Regions from separate parts of the Anaerobacillus alkaliphilus genome, predicted to be linked through region 4. Evidence: riboswitches for the same ligand, from Rfam matches in the RefSeq annotation. Region 4 holds a riboswitch; each other region holds the start of a gene.
The links. A riboswitch is a leader RNA that binds a small molecule or an ion and turns the genes downstream of it on or off. The one in region 4 is predicted to bind thiamine pyrophosphate.

Region 1: another riboswitch for thiamine pyrophosphate. It lies ahead of DS745_RS24095 (acetylornithine deacetylase); the one in region 4 lies ahead of thiE (thiamine phosphate synthase).
Region 2: another riboswitch for thiamine pyrophosphate. It lies ahead of DS745_RS10300 (thiazole synthase); the one in region 4 lies ahead of thiE (thiamine phosphate synthase).
Region 3: another riboswitch for thiamine pyrophosphate. It lies ahead of thiC (phosphomethylpyrimidine synthase ThiC); the one in region 4 lies ahead of thiE (thiamine phosphate synthase).

The regions. Positions count from the first base shown of each region.
Region 1 is NZ_QOUX01000050.1:46,789-51,006, forward strand. It holds gene tenA (thiaminase II) at 1-352, opposite strand, end outside; gene DS745_RS24095 (acetylornithine deacetylase) at 368-1,642, opposite strand; TPP riboswitch at 1,726-1,826, opposite strand; gene DS745_RS24100 (hypothetical protein) at 1,941-2,387, opposite strand; gene DS745_RS24105 (aldo/keto reductase) at 2,471-3,448, opposite strand; gene DS745_RS24110 (VanW family protein) at 3,584-4,218, shown strand, end outside.
Region 2 is NZ_QOUX01000033.1:18,498-22,715, forward strand. It holds gene DS745_RS10295 (MDR family MFS transporter) at 1-1,310, shown strand, start outside; TPP riboswitch at 1,394-1,505, shown strand; gene DS745_RS10300 (thiazole synthase) at 1,629-2,402, shown strand; gene thiH (2-iminoacetate synthase ThiH) at 2,516-3,622, shown strand; gene DS745_RS10310 (YdiK family protein) at 3,657-3,848, opposite strand; gene DS745_RS10315 (CPBP family intramembrane glutamic endopeptidase) at 3,849-4,218, opposite strand, start outside.
Region 3 is NZ_QOUX01000039.1:96,884-101,101, reverse strand. It holds gene cbiQ (cobalt ECF transporter T component CbiQ) at 1-218, shown strand, start outside; gene DS745_RS12215 (hypothetical protein) at 260-457, opposite strand; gene thiC (phosphomethylpyrimidine synthase ThiC) at 432-2,201, opposite strand; TPP riboswitch at 2,370-2,478, opposite strand; gene DS745_RS12205 (aspartate:alanine exchanger family transporter) at 2,525-4,111, opposite strand.
Region 4 is NZ_QOUX01000045.1:92,054-96,271, forward strand. It holds gene DS745_RS14590 (ROK family glucokinase) at 1-174, shown strand, start outside; gene DS745_RS14595 (YqgU-like beta propeller domain-containing protein) at 305-1,438, shown strand; TPP riboswitch at 1,497-1,600, shown strand; gene thiE (thiamine phosphate synthase) at 1,675-2,301, shown strand; gene thiS (sulfur carrier protein ThiS) at 2,307-2,504, shown strand; gene thiD (bifunctional hydroxymethylpyrimidine kinase/phosphomethylpyrimidine kinase) at 2,552-3,352, shown strand; gene DS745_RS14615 (hypothetical protein) at 3,477-4,061, shown strand; partial or broken gene DS745_RS25190 (DUF1385 domain-containing protein) at 4,092-4,218, shown strand, end outside.

The DNA.
Region 1 (4,218 bases), on a different contig from region 4:
GCAACATATAGTGACTATAAGCCAATGTGGTTGGTGACGGGCTTGCGTTTTCTAGCTCTTCTTCAGAAATATCGAATTTTACCGCATATTCACGGTGTAGTGACATTTCTTCGTTTAATGTAGAATTTAATAAACTAGCAAAACGCCCCATCGTTTTTACGTCACTTGCTTTCATTGCCCCAAGTGCAAATAATTTAGCATAATCAATTAAATATAAGTAATCTTGAATCATATAAAATCTAAACTTTTCTTTATCAAGAGTTCCAGCACCCATTTCTTGGACAAATGGATGGTTGTGATTGGCTTGCCAAATCGGCTGTAATTCCTGGTATAAACGTTCACTAAATTTCATTTTGTAGACAACTCCTTATTTTTTTGAATGGGTCCAATTGTAAATAAACTGAGTCATTACTTTTGTAAATTTAACTAACTGATCAATGGATACTTGTTCATTTACCGAATGAGCATACTGAAGTGTGCCAGGACCATAAATAGCAGTAGGAATTCCTGCATCCCCTAGCCACCCCCCATCAGTAACCGTTGGTGAAACATCGATCACTGCCTTTGTTCCAGATACTTCTGTATGTGTACGAGCTAACAACTGAACGGCTTCATGACTTGGATCCACTTCTAACGAAGGAAAAATCTCACCACGATCTTCAATCATTGATGTACCACCCCAAGTAAATATAGGCGGATTTTCTTTTAGCCAAGGATCACTATTGGCAACACTTACGATATGGTCCTCAATTTCCTTTGCCACTTGTTCGTATGTTTCATTTGGATAATAATGAACGGTAATCCACAAACGACATTCATCAGCGATAAAGGCAGCGTGCCTGCCACCTTCAATTACAGCTGGGTTGATCGTGTTTGTTCCAGGCAAGAAGCCTTCATAGCTTTTGGTAACCGCCCAATGTCGTTCAAGATCTTGTAGCCCAGCAATGATCTTCACCATTTTTTCTATCGCACTTGCTCCAAACAAGTTGCCACCTGCATGGATCATATTTCTTCTGGTGGCATCATGGAAGGTTTGTTTACTTTTGACAGTAATCCAGCCCGTAATAACACCACCTTGACCTTGAATATGTAAATCGCTCGTATCAACGACAACCGCAAAGTCTGCTTTGTAGCCTCTTTGACAACATTGTAATGTTCCAGCTTCGCCCACCTCTTCACCGATTACCGATTGAAAAATGATGTCACCTGGAAAGTCAATCCCTGCTTCTCTTAATAATTTTAAAGCAAAAAGAGCTCCAGCCAATCCACCTTTCATATCAGCAGCACCACGACCAATGATTACACCATCTCTTACGACAGGTGTAAATGGGTCTTTCTCCCATTCTTCATCTTCGTTTACTTCTGCTACATCAATATGTCCATTTACAATTAAACTCTTGTAATAATCAGAAGCTTTCCCTTTTAACGTCCCAACTACGTTTGGATCGTTTGGGTAAACATCCCACATATCAATGTCAAACCCTAAGCGGTTTAAGTAACTTGCTACAAAATCTTGAGCTTCCCTCGTATTTCTAGCAGGAGGTGCTGGTGTTTCAAAAGCTATCAGTGTCTTCACCAATTCAATTAACTCATCTTTCCGGTCTTCCATTTGTTCTAAAACGAATGAAAGTCTCTCTTCCATTATTTTACCTCCAATATAAAAAACCACTTCCTAGAAAAGAAGTGGTTTGGATAGACCAAGACATTAATAATTGTAGTAATTACTAAAGTTCTGCACTTCTTCCCTACGCTAGTATGACCTAGATCAGGTAATAAGGGTCAAGACGATCGTCTCTCTCAGCTTTCTAGCACCCCTAGAGTGATTCTTATGAAATTTATGTTAAAGAACTATTACTATTTATTTCTATCATACTATCGTGTGAATTACAACAAAGTTTTACCATAACAGTGATTAAGATAGCCTAACGCTTCTATAAAACTTATTCTTTTGCTGAATTTAATCGACGTTGGAAGTAAATAAAAATTGGAAGAGGAATGATAATCCAACCAAAGCTCTTTACTAAGCTATTTTTTGATCTCTCCATAGCAGTGGCACGATGTGACTGAACTGCTGCTTCATAATTAGCTCTTAACTCTGCTTCAGTTAGCTTTTCAGTAGTATCACCAACTGGCTTTTCTCCACCCCAACGACTATATTCCTCAAATGACTGATAGAATGGCGGTGGCGCAACCATGTCAGCTAGTGCCATAAACGCCGCAACACTTCCCCCAATTGTCATCATTAGAGTAGCAAACAGTACTAAATAAATATACACATTCTTGATCATGTCTTCTCCCCCATTTGTTTTACTTTTAACACCTGCCGCGGCAAGTAAGAAGAAAAAAACAATAAGGATTACGCCAATAAATAATACGATCGAAATCATCAAAATCTCCCCTTTGGCATTGGTGTTTATCATTTATTTAGTCGTTCATTGCTTAGAATAGTTACGCTCGCAAAAAAATTAGCTTAAGGCATAAGCTGTCCTCTAGAGGCTACATAGAGGGCATACCATTCTTCTCGAGACATCTGTTCTGCTTGTCTTACAGCATCTTCACATTTCTGAATTCGATCTACATTTGCCGTACCAATAACAGGTTGTATCATCGCAGGATGTCTCATCAACCAACCTAGGACAATTGCTTCTAGAGTGGTTTCTTTCTTTTTGGCCATCTCTTCTACTAGTTGCTTTGTTTTTACGTATGCTTCTGATGGTTGTGCTACTTCCACACCCGTATATATCCCTTTTGCTAAGGGACTCCATGCTTGGAGTTGAACATTTTCTAAACGACAATACTCTATAATACCATCCGCAAAATTAACATTCGTTCCAGCTGCCTGATTTACCAGCACTCCCGCTTCTAGCCAATCTAATTTTTGTAAATTCATCTCTAATTGATTGACGACAAGCGGTGTTGAACAATCATTTTGTAAAAGTTTCAATTGAGCTACATTCATATTAGAAACACCAAAATGATTTACTTTTCCTGCTTTTACTAATAAATCAAAAGCTTCTGCGACCTCTTCTGGCTCCATTAATGGATCGGGTCGGTGTAAAAGCAAGATATCTAATTGCTCAATACCTAATCTAGTTAAAATCCCATCGACAGATTCGACAATATATTCTTTTGAAAAATCATATCTATTTGGTATCTCGCCTTCCGGAAAGCGAATTCCACATTTTGATTGAATGACCATCTGATCTCTAAGCTCTGGACGACGTTTTAGAACTTCACCAAAAACTTTTTCTGCTTTGCCAAATGTATAAATATCAGCATGATCAAACATTGTGATTCCTATTGATAACGCAGCATCTATCGCACGTTCTGCACTCAGGATATCTTCCTCACTAACAGGAGTTTGGTTCCAGCCCCCACCTAAGCCCATGCAACCAAATACGAGTCTACTTGTTGAAATTTGACGTTGTTGTAATGGCATATACTTCATTATTTCATCTCCTAAAAAAAAGTACTCTAAACATTAATTATACATGTTTTCTTAACCACATACTATTTTTTACCATGTTGAGGAAATTCATGAAACACTCTTTTCCTACTCATACTACTTCTAGGAGGTAGATTGATGATTAAATATGGTTGTTTTGCTCTTATGTTACTATTTGTACAAACTTTAAATATATCTGACAACGTATTATTAACCTTAGAAGGAGAATCAATTGGCAGTGTCAATCGTCTTGAGTTTCAATCTATGATTGGAAAATCAATCTTAGACGTTGATAAAGTTGAGGACTTTCTTGAGAAACTCGATCAACAAATTAAAAAAGAACCACAAAACGCAAGAATTGATCAATACGGAACTATCGTTGAGGAAGAATTAGGTTATAAACTAGATCGTCAAAAATTTTCCGAATCCTTTTATACATACTATTATGGACGGGGTCCAATGACAATTGAATTACCTACAACCCCTATATACCCTAAAGTAGATAGTGAGTTACTCGGAAATATTCGAGTAAAACAGATTGGACACTACACAACATATTTTAACCGTCGTAAAAAAGGAAGAGTCCAAAACATTACGCTAGCTGCAGAAGCTATCAATAATCACGTCGTTTTTCCTGGAGAAAGTTTTTCATTTAATCAGGTTGTTGGTCAACGTACCTTTGAAAAAGGGTATTTACCAGCACCAGTCATTATAAAAGGACGTGTATATCGAGACTTCGGCGGTGGGATTTGCCAGGTTTCATCTACGTTATT
Region 2 (4,218 bases), on a different contig from region 4:
ATGTCTTTGATGCTGATGCTGTTTCTACTGGCTGGGTAATTACTGTTTTTATGGTAACGATGGGAATTACCGTGCCGCTAACTGGTTATTTAGGCGATAAATATGGAAAGAAAAAGCTTTATCTTGCTGGCTTAGTCATTTTTATGATCGGTTCGATTTTAGGATCTTTTTCATGGGATTTAAGCTCGCTTATCTTTTTCCGTGGTATTCAAGGGATTGCAGGAGGAATTATGATGCCTTTATCAATGGCACTTATATTCGAAGTGTTCCCAAGAAATGAGCGAGGTCTTGCAACTGGAATTTGGGGAATTGCTGCAATGATGGCTCCAACGATTGGTCCTACGGTCGGAGGACTTATTATTGAAGCAGGAAGTTGGCAGTGGCTCTTCCTATTCAATGTACCAATTGGCATACTAGGAATTATCATCGGTGCCATGTATCTTAAGAACACAAATAAAGTTAGTGGAATTTCGTTTGATAAGTGGGGGTTTCTAACGGTCACAATTGGTGTGGGAGCGATATTGTATGGTTTAGGGAGAGTATCGGCGTTAGAACATCTAGTTCAACCTCTTAATCTGGTTTTATTTACTCTAGGTATGATCTCCTTACTACTGTTTGTGAAAATTGAAAATCGACATGATCAACCTTTGTTAGATTTATCAATTTTTGAAAATAAGGCATTCACATATAGTGTTTGGATAGGCATTTCTACTTCATTAGGGTTATTTGGAGCAATTTTCCTAATTCCATTATTGATCCAGCATGTGTATGGGTTAGGCCCCGTGATAACTGGGCTGGTTTTTCTACCTTCAGCTCTTTTCACCGGGATTTTTATGACCATTGGTGGAAGGTTACTAGATCGCCATGGTCCGTTATTCGTTGTAACTAGCGGTCTTGTCATTATGGCAGTCTTTACATTAGCTCTAGGATTTACGACCATGGAAACATCGCTCATAACGATCTTTGTTTTAATGGCGCTACGAGGTATTGGGCAAGGTTTCTCAACGATGCCAGCAACGACGGCTGGAATGAATTCCATTCCGGATAGGTTTATTTCTCGGGGATCAGCAATGAACAATGTTTTGCGACAGATGAGTTCTGCCTTAGGAATTGTCTTTATCTCCATTTATTATGAGGTTCGTAGAGTTCAGGTGTTTGCTACTGTAGATACGATGCAGGAAGCTAGTTTACAAGCAATACGAGAAGGGTTTTTTCTTTTAGGCATGATAGCCTTATTGACCATACCTTTGGGTTGGATGTTAGGAAAAGCTAGCAAAAATGAAGAAAGTAAAAAAACAATGACTGCGTAATGTGAGTAAAAAAAGCTTCACTAATGAAGCAATTCAGTATAGAAAATTTATTAAACTGTGTTATGATTAATACAAAGAATATGTATTACAGCTACGGGAGCCTAGAGGACTAGGCTGAGAAGAGGACTATTCCGTCACAGACCGTGTAACCTGATCTGGATCATGCCAGCGGAGGGAAGACTGTCTTGTTAATTGTTATCTTTACATGTCTTTAAGGCCGCATCTGTATGGTGGGGCTTTTTTGTTTTGTTTTCCCTGTTGTACACCGCACATTCCAGACAGAACTGTTGATATGTAAAATTAGGAGGAGAAGAAACAATGGCAAAAGATTTATTAACTATCGGTGGAGTAGAACTTAATAGTCGTTTATTAATCGGTACTGGAAAATTTAATGATGACGCCCTAATCCCAGACGTAATTAACTCTTCACAATCTCAAGTAATTACAGTCGCTATGCGTCGTGTTGATTTTAATACGAACCAAGAAAATATCATGAAATATATCCCAAAAGAGATGATTTTACTACCTAATACATCTGGAGCAAGAACAGCTGAGGAAGCAGTCCGTATTGCAAGACTGGCACGCGCAGCAGGTATGGGAAATTGGATAAAAATTGAGGTTATTTCTGACCAAAAGTACTTACTACCAGATAACTATGAAACAATTAAAGCAACTGAAATTCTAGCTAGTGAGGGCTTTATAGTCCTTCCTTACATGAGCCCAGATTTAATGGTAGCTAAAAAACTTGAAGAAGTTGGCGCTGCAGCTGTAATGCCACTTGGAGCACCAATCGGTACAAACCGTGGCTTAAAAACGAAAGAACTAATCCAAATTTTAATTGAAGAATGTGAAAAACCAGTAATCGTTGATGCAGGTATTGGTAAACCATCACAAGCGTGTGAAGCAATGGAGATGGGAGCAGATGCTGTCTTAGTCAATACCGCAATTGCTACAGCTGGAGATCCAGTGGTTATGGGGCAAGCGTTTAAATCAGCGGTAGAAGCAGGACGCCAAGCATATCTATCAGGAGTTGGTGGAGTTGCCAAACACGCGAGAGCATCATCACCATTGACAGGATTTTTACAGATCTAATTATGAATTAGGAATTTTGAATTATGAATGTTGTTTGCAGAACTACGAAGCATTACAAGCATCAATTCACAATTCAGAATTCAAAATTGACAATTAAAGAAGGGGGTTTTCCCATGAGTTTTTACTACGAATATGAAAAGTTAAAGGAACTACCTTTTGACGATATATTTCAAGGTATTACAGAAACAGATGTTAAGCGAGTCCTACAAAAACAAAGAATGAATACAGAAGACTTATTAGTTTTGCTCTCTCCAGCAGCGGAAAATCTACTTGAGGAAATGGCCCAAAAAGCGCATGAGCTAACAGTCCAACATTTTGGAAGAACAATTTTACTATTCAACCCTATTTATATTGCTGACCACTGTGTCAACGTTTGTACGTATTGTAGTTTTAGTGTTACAAACCAATTTGAACGTAAGAAGCTATCACTTGAACAAATTGAAATTGAAGCAAAGGCACTAGCGGATCAAGGGTTAAAACATATATTAGTGTTAACAGGTGAGTCAAAAACACATACACCAGTTTCGTATATAGCTGAAGCTGTAAAGGTATTGAAAAAATACTTTTCATCAGTGGCAATTGAAATTAATCCGTTAGATACTGAGGAATACAAACTATTAGCCGATGCAGGTGTTGATGGGCTAACTGTCTACCAAGAAGTATATAATGAAGAAATTTATAAATCAGTTCATGTAAAGGGACCAAAGCGTGATTATCGCTACCGCATGGATACTCCTGAACGTGGCTGTGAAGCTGGAATTCGTCAAATTAATGTTGGGGCATTATTAGGGTTAGACGAGTGGCGTAGAGAAGCGTATTTTGCAGCTATGCATGCTCACTACCTTCAATCAAAGTATTTAGACGCCGAAATTAGTTTATCGTTACCGAGAATTCGCCCACATTTAGGTGATTATCAGCCGAAATCAATCGTTGAAGATCGTCATCTCGTTCAAGCAATTACGGCGTTCCGTTTATTTTTACCGCGCTCAGGGATTACACTATCAACAAGAGAACCAGAATACTTACGTGATAATCTTATCTACTTAGGTGTAACAAAAATGTCAGCTGGCGCAAAAACTGAAGTAGGCGGATACTCTCAGTGTGAGACAGGTACAGCACAATTTCAGATTTCAGATGAACGTTCCCTTGTAGAAATTCAAAAAATGATTAGGGAAAAAGGATATCAACCAGTGTTGAAGGATTGGGAGCTGTTAGTTTAAAAAGCAAAAAGCTTGAGGGAAAAATCCTCAAGCTTTACTTTTTCTCTACTTTTGGTTTAAAAGTGAAATATCTTACTGCAACTAGAAGGTCATAAGCGGCAATGGCCATTAACACAATCGTGAACAAATCCCATTCACCGGTACGACCACGTTGTTGAATTGCAAAATAAACGAAGCTTATAGCCATAAAGAGATACACAATACCCCAAAATAATGGTGATTTCATCTAGAATAGTCCTCCAATAAACCCTTGCATTTCGTCTAACTTTCTTTGTAACTCCATTAAACGTTCACCAAAAACAACCTGAACGAGCATAACGAAGCTATTTAGAGCAACGTGTGCCATTATAGGCACGATAATTCGTTTTGTTTTTACATATAAAAAGGCAAAAACGATGCCCATAAACGTATAAACGAGAAGGTGCTCAAAGTCCATATGAACAGCAGCGAAAATAACAGAACTTATAATGGCAGCAATCCAGAAGTTAAAACGTTTGTATAGACTACCGAAGATAATCATCCTAAAAATAATTTCTTCTAAGATTGGTCCAATCACAGCAACTACTAAGATAAGGGCTGGTGTTGCCTTGGCTAAC
Region 3 (4,218 bases), on a different contig from region 4:
TTCGTAATTTAAAAGTATATGGTCAATTGACCGGTGGACTCCTTATCAAATCCTTAGACCGAGCCGAAAATGTTTACAGTGCAATGACTGCTCGTTGTTTTAACGGCACCATTCGCTTTCGGAAAAAACGTGCTTTACACGGCTGGGATATTACAAAAACTATCATTCCTTTCTTACTAATAGCAACATTAATAACGATTGAAAGACTATATTTTTAGAAACAAAGAAAGCATCAGCTCTGCTGATGCTTTCTCTGTTTCTAGTAATACACGCTCTCTGTCCATTTACACTTACGACACTTGCGCAAAATTGCGGTTTCATGAAACTCATGGTCACAAGTTTGTTGAATCGACTTTAATTGTTTTTGAAGCTGTTGTTTTTTTATTTCAATCGCTCGGATTTCAGCCTTTATTTGACGGACATGATCAAGATTACTTGTAGATTTTTGCTCCATCATCAACGAACTCCTTCGCTTTTAGCTTCATACCTTCTTCAATGACTTCATCTTCTGTTTTTCCTTGTTCATTTGCAGTATTGCGAATGTCATGAGAAATTCTCATTGAACAGAATTTCGGTCCACACATAGAACAAAAATGGGCTGTTTTTGCCGCTTCCACAGGTAGAGTTTCATCATGATATTCTCTAGCTCGCTCAGGATCAAGTGAAAGATTAAATTGATCATGCCAACGGAATTCGAAACGAGCTTTTGATAAGGCATCATCACGCATTTGAGCACCTGGATGACCTTTTGCTAGATCTGCTGCATGAGCAGCAATCTTGTACGTAATAACTCCTTCTCGAACATCATTTTTGTTTGGTAAACCTAAATGTTCTTTTGGAGTTACATAGCATAACATCGCTGTTCCATACCAACCGATCATCGCTGCACCAATTGCAGATGTAATATGATCATAGCCAGGAGCAATGTCGGTTGTCAGTGGTCCTAATGTATAGAATGGAGCTTCTTTACAGATTTCTAACTGTAAATCCATGTTCTCCTTAATTTTGTGCATTGGAACATGACCTGGTCCTTCAATCATCACTTGAACGTCATGCTTCCAAGCTATGTCTGTTAATTCTCCTAATGTTACAAGTTCGGCAAACTGTGCTTCATCATTTGCATCTGCAATAGAACCTGGACGCAAACCATCACCTAATGATACGGCAATATCATAGGCTTTAAGTATTTCACAAATCTCTTCAAAATGTGTATAGAGGAAGTTTTCTTGATGATGAGCTAAGCACCATTGAGCTAAAATCGATCCACCGCGAGAAACAATTCCTGTCATACGATTAACAGTCATCGGAATGTAACGAAGTAGTACTCCCGCGTGTATCGTAAAATAGTCGACTCCTTGCTCTGCTTGCTCAATTAACGTATCACGATACACTTCCCATGTTAAGTCTTCAGCAATTCCATTTACTTTTTCCAGAGCTTGATAAATTGGTACAGTTCCTACTGGCACCGGTGAATTTCGAATAATCCATTCTCTCGTCGTATGAATGTTTTTACCAGTAGATAAATCCATAATTGTATCTGTACCCCAGCGTGTCGCCCACGTCATTTTCTCTACTTCCTCTTCAATCGAAGAAGACACAGCAGAGTTACCGATATTGGCATTAATTTTTACATGAAAATTGCGACCAATTATCATCGGTTCACTTTCTGGGTGGTTAATATTATTAGGAATGATTGCACGACCACGAGCAATTTCTTCACGAACGAACTGTGGATCCATGTTTTCACGAATGGCTACAAACTCCATCTCAGGTGTAACAATTCCTTGCTTTGCGTAATACATTTGCGTCACGGCGTTACCGTCTTTGGAACGTAGTGGTTTAGTTACTCGATTTGGAAACCACTCCATATTTGCACGTGGGTCATCTAGACGAAACCCATTATCTTCAGGCTTAATATCTCTTCCTTCGTATTCCTCAACATCATTTCGTTCTAAAATCCAGTTTTGTCTAATCTTTGGAAGTCCCTTACGTACATCTACTTCATAATTAACATCTGTATAAGGGCCGCTTGTATCGTATACTCTTACAGGTGGATTTTCCCTTTCACCTGCAATTCCAGTTGTAGCTGTTAATTCAATTTCTCGCATCGGTACTTGAATGTCCTTCCTCGATCCTTCTACGTAAACCTTTTTACTTGCAGCAAACTGTGACTTTAAATCGATCGACATTTCTTTTTGCATTGACAATGTAACTTCCTCCTCAAAAATATGTTTTTTTGGAACTGAAGATACAGCAACTATAAGGAATTGATTTTTACTTCATGAACGCAAAAAATCGGGCTCTGAATAACTCAGAACCCGATAATGGACAGAAGATAAAATCAAAGAAAGAGACAAAGAAATGCCACCTTCTTGTTTTTACTACTTCCCTACGCTGGTATCATCCAGATCAGGTTCCAAGGGTCAAAGAATGCATTCTTTTCTCAGTCCAGCATAATGGACTCCCCTAGTAGACTTTTCTATACTATCATATCGTAGTTTAACGGAAATTAATACCATTTTTTTTATAAAATCAATACCAATAACTGAGATGCAATCGCGACAAAAATAAGGGCAATAGGATACGCAGCTGCATAAGCAATCGCTGGATCTTCAGTGTCAACTAAATTGTTACATGCCCCAAGACCTGGTGTACTAGTCATCCCTCCACAAATTGCACCCAATGAGTGAATAACACTTAGATGAAACAGTTTCTTAGCAACAATAAAAGCTACAACCATTGGGATGATCGTGATCATTGCTCCTCCAATGATTAAACCAACGCCTTCATTTTTTACCACCTCTACTAAACCGCTTCCTGCTGTCGTGCCTGCACCTGCTAAAAACAGGACTAAGCCAACATCTCGAATGACCCGATTAGACGGTTGATAAAACCTGGCTTGTATTGGACCTAACTTTCCAAAATGACCAATAATAATCGCAATTAACAAAGGTCCACCAGCTACTCCCAACGTCATCGTTCCTAGACCTGGGATGTGGATTGGAATCATCCCTACAAGTATTCCTATCAACAAAATTAAACTTAGAGAAAAAATATGAATGTTCGCTTCTTGATGTTGTCTTGTACCAAACACCTCTTGAACTGCTTTTATACGTTCCGGACTGCACACTACAGTCAGTACATCGCCCCGCTCTAAGCGCCAATTAGGACTAGGTGGGAATTCATACCCAGCTCGTTCTAACCTCGTAACAGTGACACTAAACCTTTCCCTCAAATGAATTTCGCGGAGACTTTTTCCAATCATATCTTGGGCATCGACTGTGACACGAAAAATTTTTAAGTTTTCACGGATTTTTACATCTGTTGTAATCTCAGTGCCTATAGCATCCCTTAATTTATTTAAGTCTTCAGGGTAACCAACCGCTATAATTTCATCTTCTTTAAGTAATACCGTATCGTTTCTACCTAAGAAATTTCGATCACCGCGAATAATCCGGCTAATCACAGCAGTACTTTTTAACGTGCGTTGAAGCTCATTTATTGTCAATTTATGAACAGTATCGTCTTCAATTCTGATTGTCATTTTCTTAAGTGAGCTTTTATGCTTTACAGGGCTTACTGTTTTCTGTAGGTCTTTAACCAAATCTATCTTCAAGACTCTTGGGAACAACTGAACAAATAAGACAACGGCAATTACTCCAAAAGGATACGCAATACCATAACCAACGGAAGCAATTGGATCTTTGGTTGCTTCTAATGCAGCGGCCAAGCCCGGTGTACTAGTTAGCGCTCCGGTCATCAAACCAATGCTTAACGGAGCGGATAGGTTAAATATTTTTGAGACGATAACCGTCGTAATCACTGCAACGACAATAATTAAAAAACCTAAGATAGCAAAAACTAAACCACTACTACGCATCATTCGAAAAAAGCGTGGCCCAGCTTGTAAACCCACCGCAACAATAAATAAGCTTAATCCTAAGCTCTGAACAATTGCTGGTATTTGATAACCAAAATGCCCAAGCACCATCGCAAAGAGTAAAACACCAGATGCCCCAAGATTTATGCCTTTTATCTCTATTTGACCAATTAGCGAACCAATAAATAAAACGATAAATATCAAAATTAGTGGATCGTCTAGTAATGACATAAAACTCTCCTCCAAAAATTATTCCCGTGCTAATTATAACAAAACGAACGTGAAACCCTTCACATTTTTTTCGGATGAAAAGGCTTACTTAGTAAAATGTCAAAAAA
Region 4 (4,218 bases):
GGTGGAGGTGTTTCTAAAGCTGGCGAGTTCTTAACTACTTCTATTCAAAAGCATTTTGAAGCCTATGCATTACCGCGTGTCGTTGAAGGAGCAAACATTGCAATTGCTACATTAGGGAATGATGCTGGTGTAATTGGTGCTGTTTGGCTCATTAAACAAAAGATAAACAAATAATTACTTATATAGTCAAACTTCTGTTCACAAGAAGTTTGACTATTTTTTTTTGACCCAAGTTTTTCTATTCTATTTTGTTTGAGACTCCCGTCGATTAATGGGATAATAAAGAGACAAGGAGGGGGTTAATGTGAAGAAATTTTCTGCTATTCTTATACTTATCTTCCTACTTAGTTGTGATCAATTAGGTGAAACTGAATTTTTACCTAGTAGCGATTTATCCGGTAATTCCTCTAGGCTGCTAGCTAAATCAGGCATACCTTTGTCTCTAACAAATATAGAGCAAGTACAAAGCATAGGGGCGTCCATGTATAGTTTTGTAACTATTAATGATTGGTATGATAACGAGTCATTACTTTATTTGACGGATGAAAATGGACTGTCAATTGTTTACAAGTTTCATATATTAACAGGGGAAGAAGAAATCTTTTTTCAGTTGGATCAACCGATTATTAGCTTAGAAGCGAATAGAAATTTCTCTATTTTTGTGATTGAAGTTTCGACAATGAGAGGAAATAAGGAACTCTATTTTTTAAGTAAAAAGGGAGAGGTTTTATATACGTTAAGTGAATTAGGTGAGCACTACGAGTTATATTGGAACCCTCATACAGAAGGTGAATTGACGGTTGCGACAGTTCAAGATGACTTTTCAATAGAATTATTCCACCTTAATCTTAACACAAAGGAAGTAAGAAATTTCGAGTTTGATCATTTCTACATTCAATGGATGAACAAGGAGGAACTAGCCTATTTAAATTGGGACATGTATTCACTTAGTTTCTATGCAACGTTATATACGTATGATGTAAAGGAACAAAGAGAAACAAAACTTCTTGACGAAATTATTACTTTTTTCTCATTTGGTGATGTATTTCTAACAGTCTCAATAGAAGATAAAAATGTATCGAAATCTGACTATATTTTCTATGATACTCAGACCAAAGAGGAAATATCGAGTATAAAAATTCCAATACTAAATACGTATTCAGAACAATGGTGGATTCCTTTCCAAGATTATGACGCTAGCAGTAATACTTTTTATATTTTACAACCTCTGAGCAATGGTGACTTATTTGATTACTCAGAGGGATATAGGTTGGTTTCCTTTGAGGTTGAAACAGAAAAAACAAAAGATATTGCTCTACTTAGTGAAGACTTCCCTCTCAAAGCTTCCCCGGACGGTCAGTGGTTAGTGTACGGGTACCAATTAGAAAACTTGGTTGATATAAAAAAGAAAAAAATACATTCTTTACTACATTGGTAAGTAAAACGATTGAAATTACCTAGATTTCTGTCATAATTAAAGAAAATGTAAAAACTTTATAGAAGACTAGGGGTGCCGCTTTTAGGCTGAGAAAAAGGTAAGACTTTTACCCTTGAACCTGATTTGGATTATACCAGCGTAGGGAAGTCGTTGATTTGCTATGAACTAGCCGTAATCCGTCTTTCTTGGGTTACGGTTTTATTTTAGTTAGAGTATGAAATTTTCGGAGGTTGATTATGAAAGAATTTCGTTTATATGCAATAACAGGAGAAGAGTTTCATCAAGGAAGAGATTTAATTGAAGTGATGGAAGCGGCCATTGTTGGCGGGGTTGACATCTTTCAACTTCGAGATAAAAACAGTAGTAAAAAGGTAGTATTTGAGAAAGCAAAACGACTAAAAGAATTAGCCCAAAAGTATAGTGTGCCGTTCATTGTGAATGACCATATTGACATTGCATTAGCCGTTGATGCAGACGGTATTCATTTGGGTCAAGATGATTTACCACTTCAAGAGGCCAGAAAAATTTTTGGTCAGAATAAAATTATTGGGATTTCAACCCACGAAATAGCAGAAGCAAGAGAAGCCGAACTTAATGGTGCCGATTATATAGGTGTTGGTCCAATTTTCCCGACAAAGAGTAAAGTAGATGTGGTTGACCCTGTGACGACAAAGTATATTGAGGAAGTCGTAAAAGAGATTACAATTCCTTTTGTAGCAATCGGAGGAATAAAGCTTCATAACGTTGATCAAGTGTTAGCCGCTGGAGCAACTAGAATATGTGCAATTAGTGAGATTGTCGGCAATGAAGATATTACAAAAACATGTCAAGAATTTATAAAGAAGATTGAAGCAAGGAGGTAGGGGTATTGTTTATTTTTATTAACGGAGAAAAGACCGAATTATCCTTAGAGACACTAGCAGATGTGGTTAACCATTATAAACTAGATGAACAACTAGTTGTCACTGAAGTGGATGGAGAAATTATTGGGTGTGAAGATCGTCCTCGCACAAAATTACAGGAAGGTATGAAAATTGAAATTGTACAGTTCGTTGGCGGTGGTTGATTAAAGTTCTTTACGAAGAATAGAAACAAAGTGGAGGGTCATAAATTATGACGATAGCGAAAGCATTAACTATTGCCGGCTCTGATTGTGGTGGCGGTGCGGGCATTCAGGCGGATTTAAAATCATTTCAAGAGCGTGATGTGTTTGGTATGAGCGTTATTACTGTTTTAACAGCTCAAAATACACTAGGAGTTCATGGTGTATATCCCCAAACACTTGAGGCTATTGGTGCTCAAATTGATGCGATTTTTCAAGATATGGGAACAGATGCAGTAAAAACAGGCATGCTTTTCTCCGATGAAATTGTTCATCTAGTCGTGGAAAAACTACAACAATATAAGGCTAAGAATATTGTTGTAGATCCTGTTATGATTGCTAAAGGAGGAGCCCCACTATTACAGAAACAAGCAATGGATACAGTAAAGTCACGTTTGCTTCCAATAGCTACAGTTATTACTCCTAATTTACCTGAAGCTTGTGAAATTCTAGGTTTAGACTCAATTAACACGCTTGAAGAAATGAAAAAAGCTGCGAAAGCACTTAGAGAGCTTGGACCTAAATATGTAGTATTAAAAGGTGGCCATTTAGAAGGGAGTAATGAAGCGGTCGATATCTTATTTGATGGTGAAGAATACTTTTATTTTACTGCAAAACGAATTGATACAATACATACTCATGGCACGGGTTGTACATTTGCCGCAGCAATTACGGCTGAACTAGCAAAAGGTAAGTCTGTACATGAAGCAGTTGGTACGGCTAAACAGTTTATTCAAGCTGCCATTGAGGAATCACTTTGTATTGGTAAAGGAATAGGTCCTACAAAGCATAGTGCATACCGTTTAAGATAGGTGATTAGGGATTGTTTAAAGTACGTATTACTTTGAAATAATCCCTTTTTCACTTTTTTCCTTATACATGCTATTCTAGTAGTAAAGTATCTGTTATTAAGAGAGAAATGAGGAGATAGAAACAGTGAACAAATTTGTATTTTTCTTACCGGTAGGAGTAATGGCCCTATTGTTTTACTTTGGCTATCACTATATTAATAATATTGATGCCACCACAAATGAATCGTTACAAAAAGATATCGTAGTTTCATTTGAGGCAAATCGAGAAGGCGATACAGTCACTATCATTGGAAAATGGGACTGGACACAAATGCCAGTAGACGGGCTAGTTGGTAACGATTATATAACCATAGCATTTCAAGATAAAGCAGGAGCTACTCTTTTACCAGACAACATTTATTCAACCGAATTAAATCTTCTTAAAGGAAATCAGGTATTACAAACCATAGAGGGTGAAGTAAATGAGAAAGGCATTGTATTTTCGTTTCCAAATGAAATTATTGATCACGAGAGTTACGGAAATCGAGGAGAAGTAACAGTTGTAGCTCGGTTAGATAGTAATGAGCAATATATGGCTTCGCTTTCATATGTACATACATGGCTTGATCATGAGCTGATTGCTTTTAATAGTCTATACTCGTTAGAAACTGGTCTTTCAGATATCCTAACTAATAAATATTGGGTAATCAATCGATTAATTCAATTTTAAAGGGGCGTGAACATCTTATTGATTAAAGGAATGTCATACCAAAATGGAATTTTCTTTATGGGTAAGACGCATATTTCATGTGCTTATAACGAGCAAGGAAAAATTGTTGAATGGGTCAAGCCTATTGATAGTAAATCATTATTACAAGCAAGTAAGC